Regions from separate parts of the Pseudomonas sp. S32 genome, predicted to be linked through region 1. Evidence: predicted binding sites of a transcription regulator. Region 1 holds the regulator's gene; the other holds the start of a gene.
What was found. Region 1 encodes sigma-54, which starts transcription at its own class of promoters, with help from an activator protein. Its sites were predicted from a motif close to ANTGGCATNNANNTTGCTNT; they were not measured.
Positions count from the first base shown of each region.

Region 2: the regulator sigma-54 is predicted to act here: its motif matches at 3,494-3,513, upstream of IAE38_RS08985 (flagellar basal body rod protein FlgF).

Region 1 is NZ_JACVVF010000001.1:131,522-137,227, reverse strand. Features, by position in the region: gene IAE38_RS00660 (ZIP family metal transporter) at 1-253, shown strand, start outside; gene IAE38_RS00655 (HPr family phosphocarrier protein) at 306-578, opposite strand; gene rapZ (RNase adapter RapZ) at 598-1,452, opposite strand; gene ptsN (PTS IIA-like nitrogen regulatory protein PtsN) at 1,455-1,919, opposite strand; gene hpf (ribosome hibernation-promoting factor, HPF/YfiA family) at 1,932-2,240, opposite strand; gene IAE38_RS00635 (RNA polymerase factor sigma-54) at 2,320-3,813, opposite strand; gene lptB (LPS export ABC transporter ATP-binding protein) at 3,990-4,715, opposite strand; gene lptA (lipopolysaccharide transport periplasmic protein LptA) at 4,716-5,240, opposite strand; gene lptC (LPS export ABC transporter periplasmic protein LptC) at 5,227-5,706, opposite strand, start outside.
Region 2 is NZ_JACVVF010000012.1:49,615-55,320, forward strand. Features, by position in the region: gene flgJ (flagellar assembly peptidoglycan hydrolase FlgJ) at 1-9, opposite strand, end outside; gene IAE38_RS08970 (flagellar basal body P-ring protein FlgI) at 21-1,130, opposite strand; gene flgH (flagellar basal body L-ring protein FlgH) at 1,142-1,837, opposite strand; gene flgG (flagellar basal-body rod protein FlgG) at 1,874-2,659, opposite strand; gene IAE38_RS08985 (flagellar basal body rod protein FlgF) at 2,707-3,447, opposite strand; gene IAE38_RS08990 (hypothetical protein) at 3,603-3,800, opposite strand; gene flgE (flagellar hook protein FlgE) at 3,848-5,170, opposite strand; gene flgD (flagellar hook assembly protein FlgD) at 5,200-5,706, opposite strand, start outside.

The DNA.
Region 1 (5,706 bases):
CTTCAAGGCGTTTCTCATCGGTGCTGCATCCGGGCTGGTGGAGCCGGTGGCCGCGGTGATCTGCGCGTGGCTGGTGAACGTGGCGGAACTGCTCTTGCCGCTGGGGCTCGCGTGCGCTGCAGGTGCGATGCTGTTGGTGGTCACGCAGGAGATCATCCCGGAGTCACGCAGCAATGGTCATCATCGCCTGGCCAGCCTGGGGCTGTGTACGGGCTTCTGCCTGATGATGGTGATGGACACTGCGATGTCCTGACCACACCTTGTCGCCGAAAGATCGGCGACAAGGTTGCGGCGGCCCCGCCGATTTACTCGCCTTCGTCGAAGAAGTTCTCGATCAGCGCTACCAGGGCGTCCATGGCTTGCTGGTCCTGCTCGCCTTCGGTGTGCAGGTGCACCTGTGTGCCCTTGCCGGCCGCCAGCATCATCACGGCCATGATGCTCTTGCCGTCTACCAGCTTGTCCGGCGCCCGGCCAACCTTGACCTGGCAGGGGAAGCGGCCAGCAACACCGACGAACTTGGCTGCCGCCCGAGCATGCAGCCCCAGCTTGTTGATGATGGTGATTTCACGGGCGGGCATGGCGTGGCGGATCCTTGGGCTAGAGGTCGCGGTGACGGACCTGAACGTTTTTCAGGGTTTGCTGCAGCAACTGGCCAAGACGTTCGGTGATGTATACCGAACGGTGGTGGCCACCGGTGCAGCCGATGGCAATGGTAACGTAGGCCCGGTTGCTGGCGGCGAAGCGGGGTAGCCACTTCAGCAGGTAGCTGGAGATGTCGTTGAACATCTCCTGCACATCGGGTTGCGCAGCAAGGTAATCGATCACCGGCTGCTCCAGGCCGGAGTGCTCCCGAAGCTCAGGTTTCCAGTACGGGTTGGGCAGGCAGCGCACATCGAATACCAGGTCGGCATCAACCGGCATGCCACGCTTGAAGCCGAACGACTCGACCAGGAACGCCGTACCCGGTTCGGGGGTGTCCAGCAGGCGCAGCTTGATGGTGTCCCGCAACTGGTACAGGTTCAGGCGCGTGGTATCGATCTTGAGGTCGGCCAGGTCGGCGATGGGGCCCAGCAATTCGCGCTCCACACGTATGGCTTCTGCCAGCGAGCGGTCGGCGTTGGTCAGCGGATGGCGGCGACGGGTTTCGGAAAAACGCTTGAGCAGCGTGTCCTCGTCGGCGTCCAGGTACAACACATCGCACTTGATGTGCCGGGCCCGGGCCTCCTCAAGCAGTTCGGGGAAGCGTGACAGGTGGCTGGGCAGGTTGCGCGCGTCAATCGAAACGGCCACCTTGGGTTGCGGCAGTTCGGTGTTCAACAGGGCGGTTTCTGCCAGTTGCGGCAACAACCTGGCGGGCAGGTTGTCGATGCAGTAGAAACCGTTGTCTTCCAGGACATCGAGGGCGGTGCTCTTGCCGGAGCCAGACCGGCCGCTGACGATGATCAGGCGCATGTTCAGTGCTCGTTCTGTACGTCCAGGACAACCTGGAACAGGGCCTCACTGCTGGGGGCCGCACGCAGGCGCTCGCGAACCTCTTTGCGGTCGAGCATGCTGGCAATCTGGCGCAGCAGCTCCAGGTGAGCATCGGTGGCGGCCGCGGGTACCAGCAACACGAACAGCAGGTCCACGGGGGCGCCGTCGATGGCGTCGTAATCGATAGGGGCTTCGAGGTGCAGCAAGGCACTGACCGGGGTTGTGCAGCCTTCGAGCCGGCAATGGGGAATGGCAATGCCATTACCGAAACCGGTGGAGCCGAGTTTTTCCCGAGCGATCAGTTTTTCGAATACAGTTTGCCCGTCCAGTTCTGGCACTTCTTTGGCAATCAGCTCGGCGACCTTTTCAAGGGCGCGTTTCTTGCTGCCGCCCGGCGCGTTCGCGAGGGAACGGCCGGGGGTCAGGATGGTTTCAAGTCGGATCATGGATGAGGGGGATCAGCGGGCAGCCGCACCTTGCAGCAGGCTTTGCTGTTTTTCCTTGTGTTTTTTCAGTTGACGGTCGAGCTTGTCGGCCAAGGCGTCGATCGCTGCATACATGTCTTCGTGTTCGGCATTCGCAACCACTTCACCGCCGGGAATCTGCAAGGTCGCCTCGACCTTCTGCTGCAGTTTCTCGACCTTCATGATGACCTGCACGTTGGTGATCTTGTCGAAGTGACTCTCCACGCGGGCGAGCTTTTCAAGCACATAATCGCGCAGTGGCTGGGTGACTTCTACATGCTGTCCACTGATATTGACTTGCATACAGCTTCTCCTTTTGTTGCCCGTGCATAAAGAGGCAGGTGTTGCACCTGCCACACAAACGCTGTGGCGCATCTCAGGGTTACATCAGCCGCTTACGCTCGCTCGACGGTGCAATACCGAGAGACTCGCGGTACTTGGCGACGGTACGACGGGCTACCTGGATGCCTTGTGCCTCCAGTAAACCAGCGATCTTGCTGTCGCTCAATGGCTTTTTCTGATTTTCCGCGGCAACCAGTTTCTTGATGATCGCGCGGATCGCCGTGGACGAGCATTCGCCGCCTTCGGCAGTGCTCACATGGCTGGAGAAAAAGTATTTCAGTTCGTAGATACCACGCGGGGTGTGCATGTACTTTTGCGTGGTAACCCGGGAAATGGTCGACTCGTGCATGCCTACCGCTTCGGCAATGTCATGCAGTACCAGGGGTTTCATGGCCTCGTCACCGTGGTCGAGGAAGCCGCGCTGGTGTTCGACGATCTGGGTGGCCACTTTCATCAGGGTTTCGTTGCGGCTCTGCAGGCTTTTGATGAACCAGCGCGCCTCCTGCAACTGGTTGCGCATGAAGGTGTTATCGGCGCTGGTGTCGGCACGGCGTACAAAGCCTGCGTACTGCGCGTTGACGCGAAGGCGCGGGATGGCTTCCTGGTTCAGTTCCACCAGCCAGCGCTCGCTGTCCTTGCGCACGATCACGTCGGGCACCACGTACTCGGGCTCGCTGGACTCGATCTGCGAGCCGGGGCGGGGGTTGAGGCTCTGCACCAACTCGATCACCTGGCGCAGTTCGTCTTCCTTGAGCTTCATGCGGCGCATCAGCTGGCTGTAGTCGCGGCTACCCAGCAGGTCGATGAAGTCGCTCACCAGGCGCATGGCCTCGGCCATCCACGGGGTGCTGCCAGGCAACTGGCGCAGTTGCAGCAGCAGGCATTCGCCCAGCGTGCGGGCGCCTACCCCTGCGGGCTCGAACTGCTGGATACGGTGCAGCACCGCTTCGACTTCATCCAGTTCGATGTCCAGTTCGGGGTCGAAACCTGCACAGATTTCCTCGAGGGTGTCTTCCAGGTAGCCCTGGCCGTTGATGCTGTCGATCAAGGTGACCGCGATGAGGCGGTCGGTGTCGGACATGGGCGCCAGGTTCAACTGCCACAGCAGGTGGCTTTGCAGGCTCTCGCCCGCGGACGTGCGGGTGGTGAAATCCCATTCGTCGTCATCGTTGCTGGGCAGGCTGCTGGCGCTGGTCTGGTAGATGTCTTCCCACGCGGTATCCACGGGAAGCTCGTTGGGGATGCGCTCGCTCCACTCACCGTCTTCCATGTTTTCGGTGCTGACGGTGGTTTCCTGGAAACTGTTGTCCTGCGTTTCGGCGGCCGGCTTGTTTTCGGCGTTGTCGGCCATCGGGTCGTTGTTGTCGAAGTCGTCGCCGTCTTCCTGGCGTTCGAGCATCGGGTTCGACTCCAGGGCTTCCTGGATTTCCTGCTGCAGGTCCAGGGTGGAAAGCTGGAGCAGGCGGATGGCCTGTTGCAACTGCGGTGTCATCGTCAGTTGCTGGCCCATTTTTAGGACGAGCGATGGTTTCATGGCAGGGGCTTGGTACCTTGTTCGCCGGCGCGCATGCGCCATCCACTACACGAGGGCGCCGGGGCGCCAAATCAAGCAAGTTTTATGCCTTAAATTGTAGCGTTTGCCTAGAGCACTGTAACAACTTGACCCGCAATAGATAGGCTTTTTTGCCGTGCCCCAGGCCCGTCCCGGGATCAGAGGCGGAACTCGTGGCCCAGGTACACCTCTTTGACCAGGTCGTTGGCCAGGATCGTTTCTGCATCCCCTTCGGCGATCAGGCGGCCATCGTTGACGATATAGGCGGTTTCGCAGATATCCAGGGTTTCACGCACGTTGTGATCGGTGATCAGCACGCCGATACCCTTGGCCTTGAGGTGGTGAATGATCTGCTTGATGTCGCCTACCGAAATCGGGTCCACGCCGGCGAAGGGTTCGTCCAGCAGGATGAACTTGGGCGCGGTGGCCAGTGCGCGGGCAATTTCGACGCGGCGACGCTCACCACCGGACAGGCTCATGCCCAGGTTGTCGCGGATGTGGCTGATGTGAAATTCCTGCAACAGGCTTTCCAGCTCCTGGCGACGGCCTTCGCGGTCGAGGTCCTTGCGGGTTTCCAGGATGGCCTTGATGTTGTCAGCCACGGACAGCTTGCGGAAGATCGACGCCTCCTGTGGCAGGTAGCCGATACCCGCCCGGGCGCGCCCGTGCATGGGCTGGTGGCTGACATCGAGGTTGTCGATCAGCACACGGCCCTGTTCGGCCTGGACCAGCCCGACAATCATGTAGAAGCAGGTGGTCTTGCCGGCGCCGTTGGGGCCGAGCAGGCCCACGATCTGGCCGCTGTCGATGGACAGGCTGACGTCACGTACCACCTGCCGGCCCTTGTAGCTCTTGGCCAGGTGCTGGGCTTTGAGGGTTGCCATTTACTCGGCCTTCTTCTTGGGCTGGATCACCATGTCGATGCGCTGACGCGGTGTGGTCACATTGCCGCCACGACCTGCGGTGGCAACCTGGGTCTGGGTGTTGTAGACGATCTTCTCGCCTTCGGTGGTGTTGCCTTCGTTTTCGACCTTGGCGCGGTCGGTGAGCACTACCAGGTCCTTCTGCGACTGATACTGGATGGTCACGCCCCAGCCTTTCATCTTGTCGGCTTTGGCGGCGCTCTGCTGCTGCTCGAAGTAGGCCAGGTTGCCCACCGAGGTCACCACGTCGATATCGCCGGAAGCGGTACGGGTGATGGTCACGGTATTGCCTTTGATCATCATCGAACCCTGGGTGATGATGACGTCGCCGGTATAGGTGGCCACGCCTTTCTTGTCGTCCAGGTGAGCGTTGTCGGCCTGGATGCGAATGGGCTGATCACGGTCGTTCGGCAGGGCGAGGGCGCTCGCGCTTCCCAGTGCTGCGCTCAGGCTGAGCAAAAGGGGGAGGGTTTTAACGAGCCTCATACTGTCCTCTTACGTTAGAGAGCAGGTCCATCCTGCCTTCTTTCAAATACGCTTTCATACCTTTGCCCGTAGTCGTGCCACCGGCGCCGTCGATTCTAACGGCTTGCTCGGTCTGCGCATATTCCTTCTGCGGGAACACGGTCATGCGCGAGCTGGTAATGATGGTTTCACGCTTCTTTTCGTCCGTGCGGGCGATCCGCACGTTGTCGATCAGTTCGACCTCGCTGCCGTCAGGGTTGACCTCCGCGCGCACGCTCTGCACATGCCACGGGTATTCCGTACCGCGATACATGTGCAGGTCCGGGGTGGTCAGCAGTGTGACTTCGCTGGCCTTCAGGTGTTCGACCTTGTCGGCGGTCATTTCGTACTGCAGCTTGCCGTCTGGCAAGAACTGCACGCTGTGGGCATTGATGGCGTAGTAATCGATGGCGCTTTCGTCCACCTGCGCCGCGGGCTGCTCCAGGAA
Region 2 (5,706 bases), on a different contig from region 1:
GCTGTTCATCACTGGCGTCCTCAGATCACGATCAGGTCGGCTTGCAACGCACCGGCCTGTTTCAGGGCTTCAAGGATGGCCATCAGGTCACCGGGCGCTGCGCCCACCTGGTTCACCGCCCGGACAATTTCATCCAGCGTGGTCCCCGGGCCGAACTTGAACATCGGCTTGGCCTCCTGCTCGGCGTTCACCCGGGAGCGCGGCACCACGGCGGTCTGGCCGTTGGACAGCGGCCCTGGCTGGCTGACGATCGGGTCTTCGGTGATGGTGACGGTCAGGCTGCCGTGGGTGACCGCCGCAGGCGACACCTTGACGTTCTGGCCGATGACGATGGTACCGGTACGCGAGTTGATGATGACCTTGGCCACGGCCTGGCCGGGGTCGATTTCGAGGTTTTCCAGAATCGACAGGTAGTCCACCCGCTGGCTGGGGTCCATGGGCGCGCTGACCCGCACCGAACCACCGTCCAGCGCCTGGGCCACACCTGGGCCGAGCAGTTCGTTGACCTTGTCGACGATGTGCTTGGCGGTGGTGAAGTCGGGGCGGTTCAGGTTCAGGGTGAGGGTATTGCCCTGGTTGAACCCGCTCGGCACTGCACGCTCGACACTGGCCCCGCCTGGAATACGGCCAGCAGACGGTACGTTGACGGTGATCTTGGACCCGTCACGGCCCTCGGCGTCGAAACCGCCCACCACCAGGTTGCCCTGGGCGATGGCGTAGACGTTGCCGTCGATACCCTTGAGCGGCGTCATCAGCAGGCTGCCGCCGCGCAGGCTCTTGGAGTTACCGATCGACGACACCGTAATGTCCACCACCTGGCCCGGCTTGGCGAACGCCGGCAGGTCAGCGTGCACCGACACCGCCGCCACGTTCTTCAACTGCACGTTGCCAGACCCGGCCGGCACCTTGATGCCGAACTGCGACAGCATGTTGTTGAAGGTTTGCAGGGTGAACGGCGTCTGGGTGGTCTGGTCACCCGTGCCGTTGAGCCCCACCACCAGGCCGTAACCGATCAGCTGGTTGGAGCGCACGCCGGAAATACTGGCGATGTCCTTCAAGCGCTCGGCCTGCGCGGCAAAGGCGCAGGACAGGAGCAAGGTTGCGGCAATCAGCTGCCTCAGGTTGAGCATGGTCTGTGTACTCAGAAGGGCCAAAGCGGGCTCATGAAGAAGCGGTCCAGCCAGCCGGGCTGGCTGGCGTCGGCGAACGAGCCGGTACCGGAATAGGTGATGCGCGCATCGGCTACCCGGGTGGACGGTACGGTGTTGTCGGTGGCGATGTCATCCGCCCGGATCAGGCCGGCGATGCGCACCAGTTCTTCACCGGTATTGAGGGTCAGCCACTTCTCGCCGCGCACGGCGATGATGCCGTTGGGCAGCACCTCGGCCACGGTCACGGTCACCGAACCGGTCAGGGTGTTGCCCTGGGTGGCCTTGCTGTCGCCCTTGGTGGTGCGGTCGCCGCTGTAGCCGGCGTCCAACGACAGGTCGCCACCGCCGAACGGATTGTTGGTATTGGGCGTACTGCCAAACAGCGACGTAAGGCCCAGGCTGGCCTTGCTGTTCTTCTGGATCTGCGAGCCGGCGTTCTTGCTGGCTGACGTACGCTCATTCAGCGTGATGGTAATGATGTCACCTACGCGGAAGGCCTTGCGGTCGCCATACAGGTTCTGTTCGAACCCGGCTTGGTAGATCGAGCCGTTGTTGGCCGCTGCCGGCAATGGGGTGCGCGGCAGTACCGGCGCATAGTACGGGTCGTTGGGCTTGGCCACCGGGGCGACACAACCTGCCAGCAACACCGCCCCGCCCAGGGCGACAACGGACAACAGACGATTCATGGTGCTTACCTCACGGGTGCAACGGGTTTGCAAGGGTTACAGCTGCTGGGTCACGAACTGCAGCATGGAGTCGGCGGTGGAGATCACCTTGGAGTTCATCTCGTAGGCACGCTGGGTGGTGATCATGTTGACCAGTTCTTCCACGGTGCTGACGTTGGAGTTCTCCAGGGTTTGCTGCAGGGTGGTACCGAAGCCGTTCAGGCCCGGGGTACCCACCTGGGGCGCGCCACTGGCCGCGGTTTCCAGGAACAGGTTGCCGCCGATGGCCTGCAGGCCGGCCGGGTTGATGAAGTCGGCGGTCTGAATGTTGCCGATCACCTGGGCAGCCGGGTTGCCGGCAGTGGTGATCGACACGGTGCCGTCCTGGCCCACGGTGAAGGTCTGCGCGTCGTTGGGCACCACCACCGCAGGCTCCAGCGCGTAACCGTTGGCGGTGACGATCTGGCCGTCGGAGTTCAGGTGGAAGGTGCCGTCACGGGTGTACGAAACGGTGCCGTCAGGTTGCAGGATCTGGAAGAAGCCACGGCCGTTGACCGCCATGTCCAGAGGGTTCTCGGTGGTCTGCAGGCTGCCGGCCACGAAGCTCTTCTGGGTGCCGACGATGCGCACGCCAGTACCCACCTGCAGGCCGGAAGGCAGTTCGCTGTCCTGGGTCGACTGGGCGCCAGGCTGGCGACGGATCTGGTACAGCAGGTCCTGGAACTCGGCACGGTCACGCTTGAAGCCGGTGGTGGACACGTTGGCCAGGTTGTTGGAAATGACCGTCAGGTTGGTGTCCTGGGCGGACAAACCCGTCTTGGCGACCCAAAGGGCTGGAAGCATGTGTGTTCTCCTCGCGCGCCTGTTTTACGGCACCCGTTCAAATGTGATTAGCCGATTTGCAAAACCCGAGCCATGGCTTCGTCGCCTTCCTTGGCCGTGTTCATCATCTTGACGTGCAGTTCGAACTGCCGGGACAACGCCAGCACCGAGGTCATTTCCTCGACGGCGTTGACGTTGCTGCCTTCCAGAAAACCCGACACCACCCGCACATTGACGTCGGCATCGGCGGGCCGCCCGGAAGCGGTATGGATCAAGCCGTCCAGCCCCTTGGTCATGCCTTTGGTGTCCGGGTTGACCAGCTTGATGCGGTCCACTTCAGCCATCACCCGTGGGCCTTCACCCATGGAGCGGATACTGATGGTGCCGTCTTCACCCACTTCCACCTTCTGCTCGGGCGGGATGGCGATGGGGCCGCCATTGCCGATCACCGGCATGCCGTTGCCGGCACGCAGCACGCCCAGGGCGTCGATGTTCAGGCTGCCGGTGCGCACGTACGCTTCGCTGCCGTCAGGGGCCTGCACGGCGATAAACCCTTTGCCGGTAACCGCCACATCCAGGTCACGGCCGGTTTCAACCATCGGCCCTTCGCTGAAGTCGGTTGCCGGGCGCTCGGTCATGGCAAAAGCACGCGCCGGAAAGCTGTCACCAAACACCGGCATCGAGCGGGCCTGTTCCAGGTCCCGTTGAAAACCGTTGGTGGATACGTTCGCCAGGTTGTTGGCATGAGCCTTCTGCGCCAGGGCGTTCTGGCTGGCACCGGTCATGGCCACATAAAGCAGTTTGTCCACAGCATTTCCTCCGCGCGCCACTGCCGCGCTGTCACCTGGGCAGGGTAAAGCAAAAATCGAACCAGCTTTGCAAGCCTTTAAAATCGGGCGCTACAGCCAGTTCAGGGCTTAACAGTGTCAGTTTGTTGTCGTCGGGCTGCAGAAGGCAGGTTGCATCACTGATCGCGGCAGGCCGCGTTGTTGTAAGGCCCCGAAAACTTCATCCAGCCAGGGCCCGGATTGTTCTCGGTGCAGAAATAGCGGCCAGTGGCCACGCTCTGCCAAAGATAGAAAGGCCTGGGCGCCGCGTAGGCTGATAGGGCCACGCCAACCCCCAGGGCCGTGAGCAGGGCCAGCGCCCATGCCTTATTCATTACATACCCCTCCAACCGCCGCCGGTCACCCGGCGGCGCTACCTCACTCAGCTCATCTGGATGATGGTCTGCATGATGGTGCTTTCGGTAGAGATGGTCTTGGCATTGGCCTGGTAGTTGCTCTGGGCCTTGATCAGGTTGACCAGCTCACCGGTGAGGTCGACGTTGGAGTCTTCCAGCGAAGCGCCGGCAATCTGGCCCAGGGTGCCGGTATCTGGCGCACCGATCACCGGCACGCCCGACGAGTAGGACTCCTGCCAGTTGGTACCGCCAATCGGGGTAAGCCCCTGCATGTTGGCGAAGCTGGCGACGGCCACCTGGCCAATGACCTTGTTCTGGCCGTTGGTGAAGCTGGCAAACAGCACACCGCTCTTGTCGACGTTCAGGCCCGACAGCTCACCGGTGGCGAAACCGTCCTGGTTCTTGGCAGTTACGGCGGAGGCCGCGTTGTACTGGGTGGTCTTGAGCATGTCCAGGCTGATGCCACCAGTGCTGGCGGTGGCGCCATTGGACGACCACTGGCCGGCAGCGTTTTTCTGCGCAGGGACCCAGTTGTCGAGGTTGAAGGTTTTGTTGGCGTTTACGCTCAGGCCACCCGTCACCGGCCCTGCAGTGAGGCCATCGGCGTTCAGCGTACCGTCGGACTTGAACGGCAGGTTATTGATCAGCGGCTGGGTCGAGGTCGGGTCGGTAGGATTGCGGCCGTCGATGGTGGTGTACATCTTCCAGGAGTTGGATGCATCGTCCTTCAGGAAGTACTGGTTCAGCTGATGCGCATTGCCCTGGCTGTCATACACGTCGCTGCTGAACGTGTAGTTGTAGCTTTTCACATCGGACGGGTCGAATGGGGTAACGGTGGGCGCCGCATCGCTGGACTTCAGGTTGATGGTCTGCTCGATCTTGCCAGTGGCCTTGGGGGTCAGGTTGGCGGTGTCGATTTGCAGGTTGGTCAGCACACCCTGGATGATCTGGCCATTGGCATCCACGGCGTACCCTTGCAGGTTCGCACCGGACGAGTTGACCACGAAGCCCTGCTTGTCGCTGTAGAACGCACCGGCGCGGGTGTAGATTTTCGAGCCGTTGTCGTTCAGGGCAAAAAAGCCGTTGCCATCAATGGCCATGTCCAGCGCCTGGCCGGTGCCGTTGATGTTGCCCGAAGTGAAGCGCTGCGACACCGCCGCGGTGGTCACCCCGGTACCGATGGTGGTGCGCCCGGCGCTGGTACCCCGAATGGAGCTGGAATACTGGTCGGCGAATTCGGCGCGGGAAGACTTGAAGCCGGTGGTGGCAACGTTGGCAATGTTGTTGCCGGTGACGTTCAGGGCCTTGTTCGCTGCGTTGAGGCCGCTAAGGCCGATGTTGTAAGACATGTGCTAACTCCTGAAGGTTGCGGAAGGCCCTAGATGCCGATGCTCTGGATTTTGGAGAGCGGAACACTGCCCAGCCCGGCGAGGTTGAGCGTCATTTCTGCGCCATTGCTGCCCATGGTCACGCTGGTGACACTGGCCGGCAGGTTGGTGGTCATGGCGGTGGCGGTGCCGTCGACCGAGGCCGTGGCCTTGAACGAATAGGTGCCCGCCGCCAGCGCCTTGCCGTCGTCGTCCTTGCCATCCCAGGTGAAATCGACCTTGCCGCCCGCCTGGCTACCCAGCTCGAGCGTGCGCACCAGCTTGCCATCCTTGTCGTACACCCCCACCGAAGTGGCGGTGCTGGACGCGGTCAGGTTCACCGAGCCTTTCATGTCCTTGCTGGTGTCCACCATGGCCTTGTCGGTTTGCACCATCACGTTGCGGCCCACCAGTGATGAGGCCTGCAAGGCCTGGGAGGACTGGAACGCAGCAGCGATGGAGGTCACCGAACTGTTGAGCGTCTGAATACCTTCAAGGCTGCTGAACTGTGCCAACTG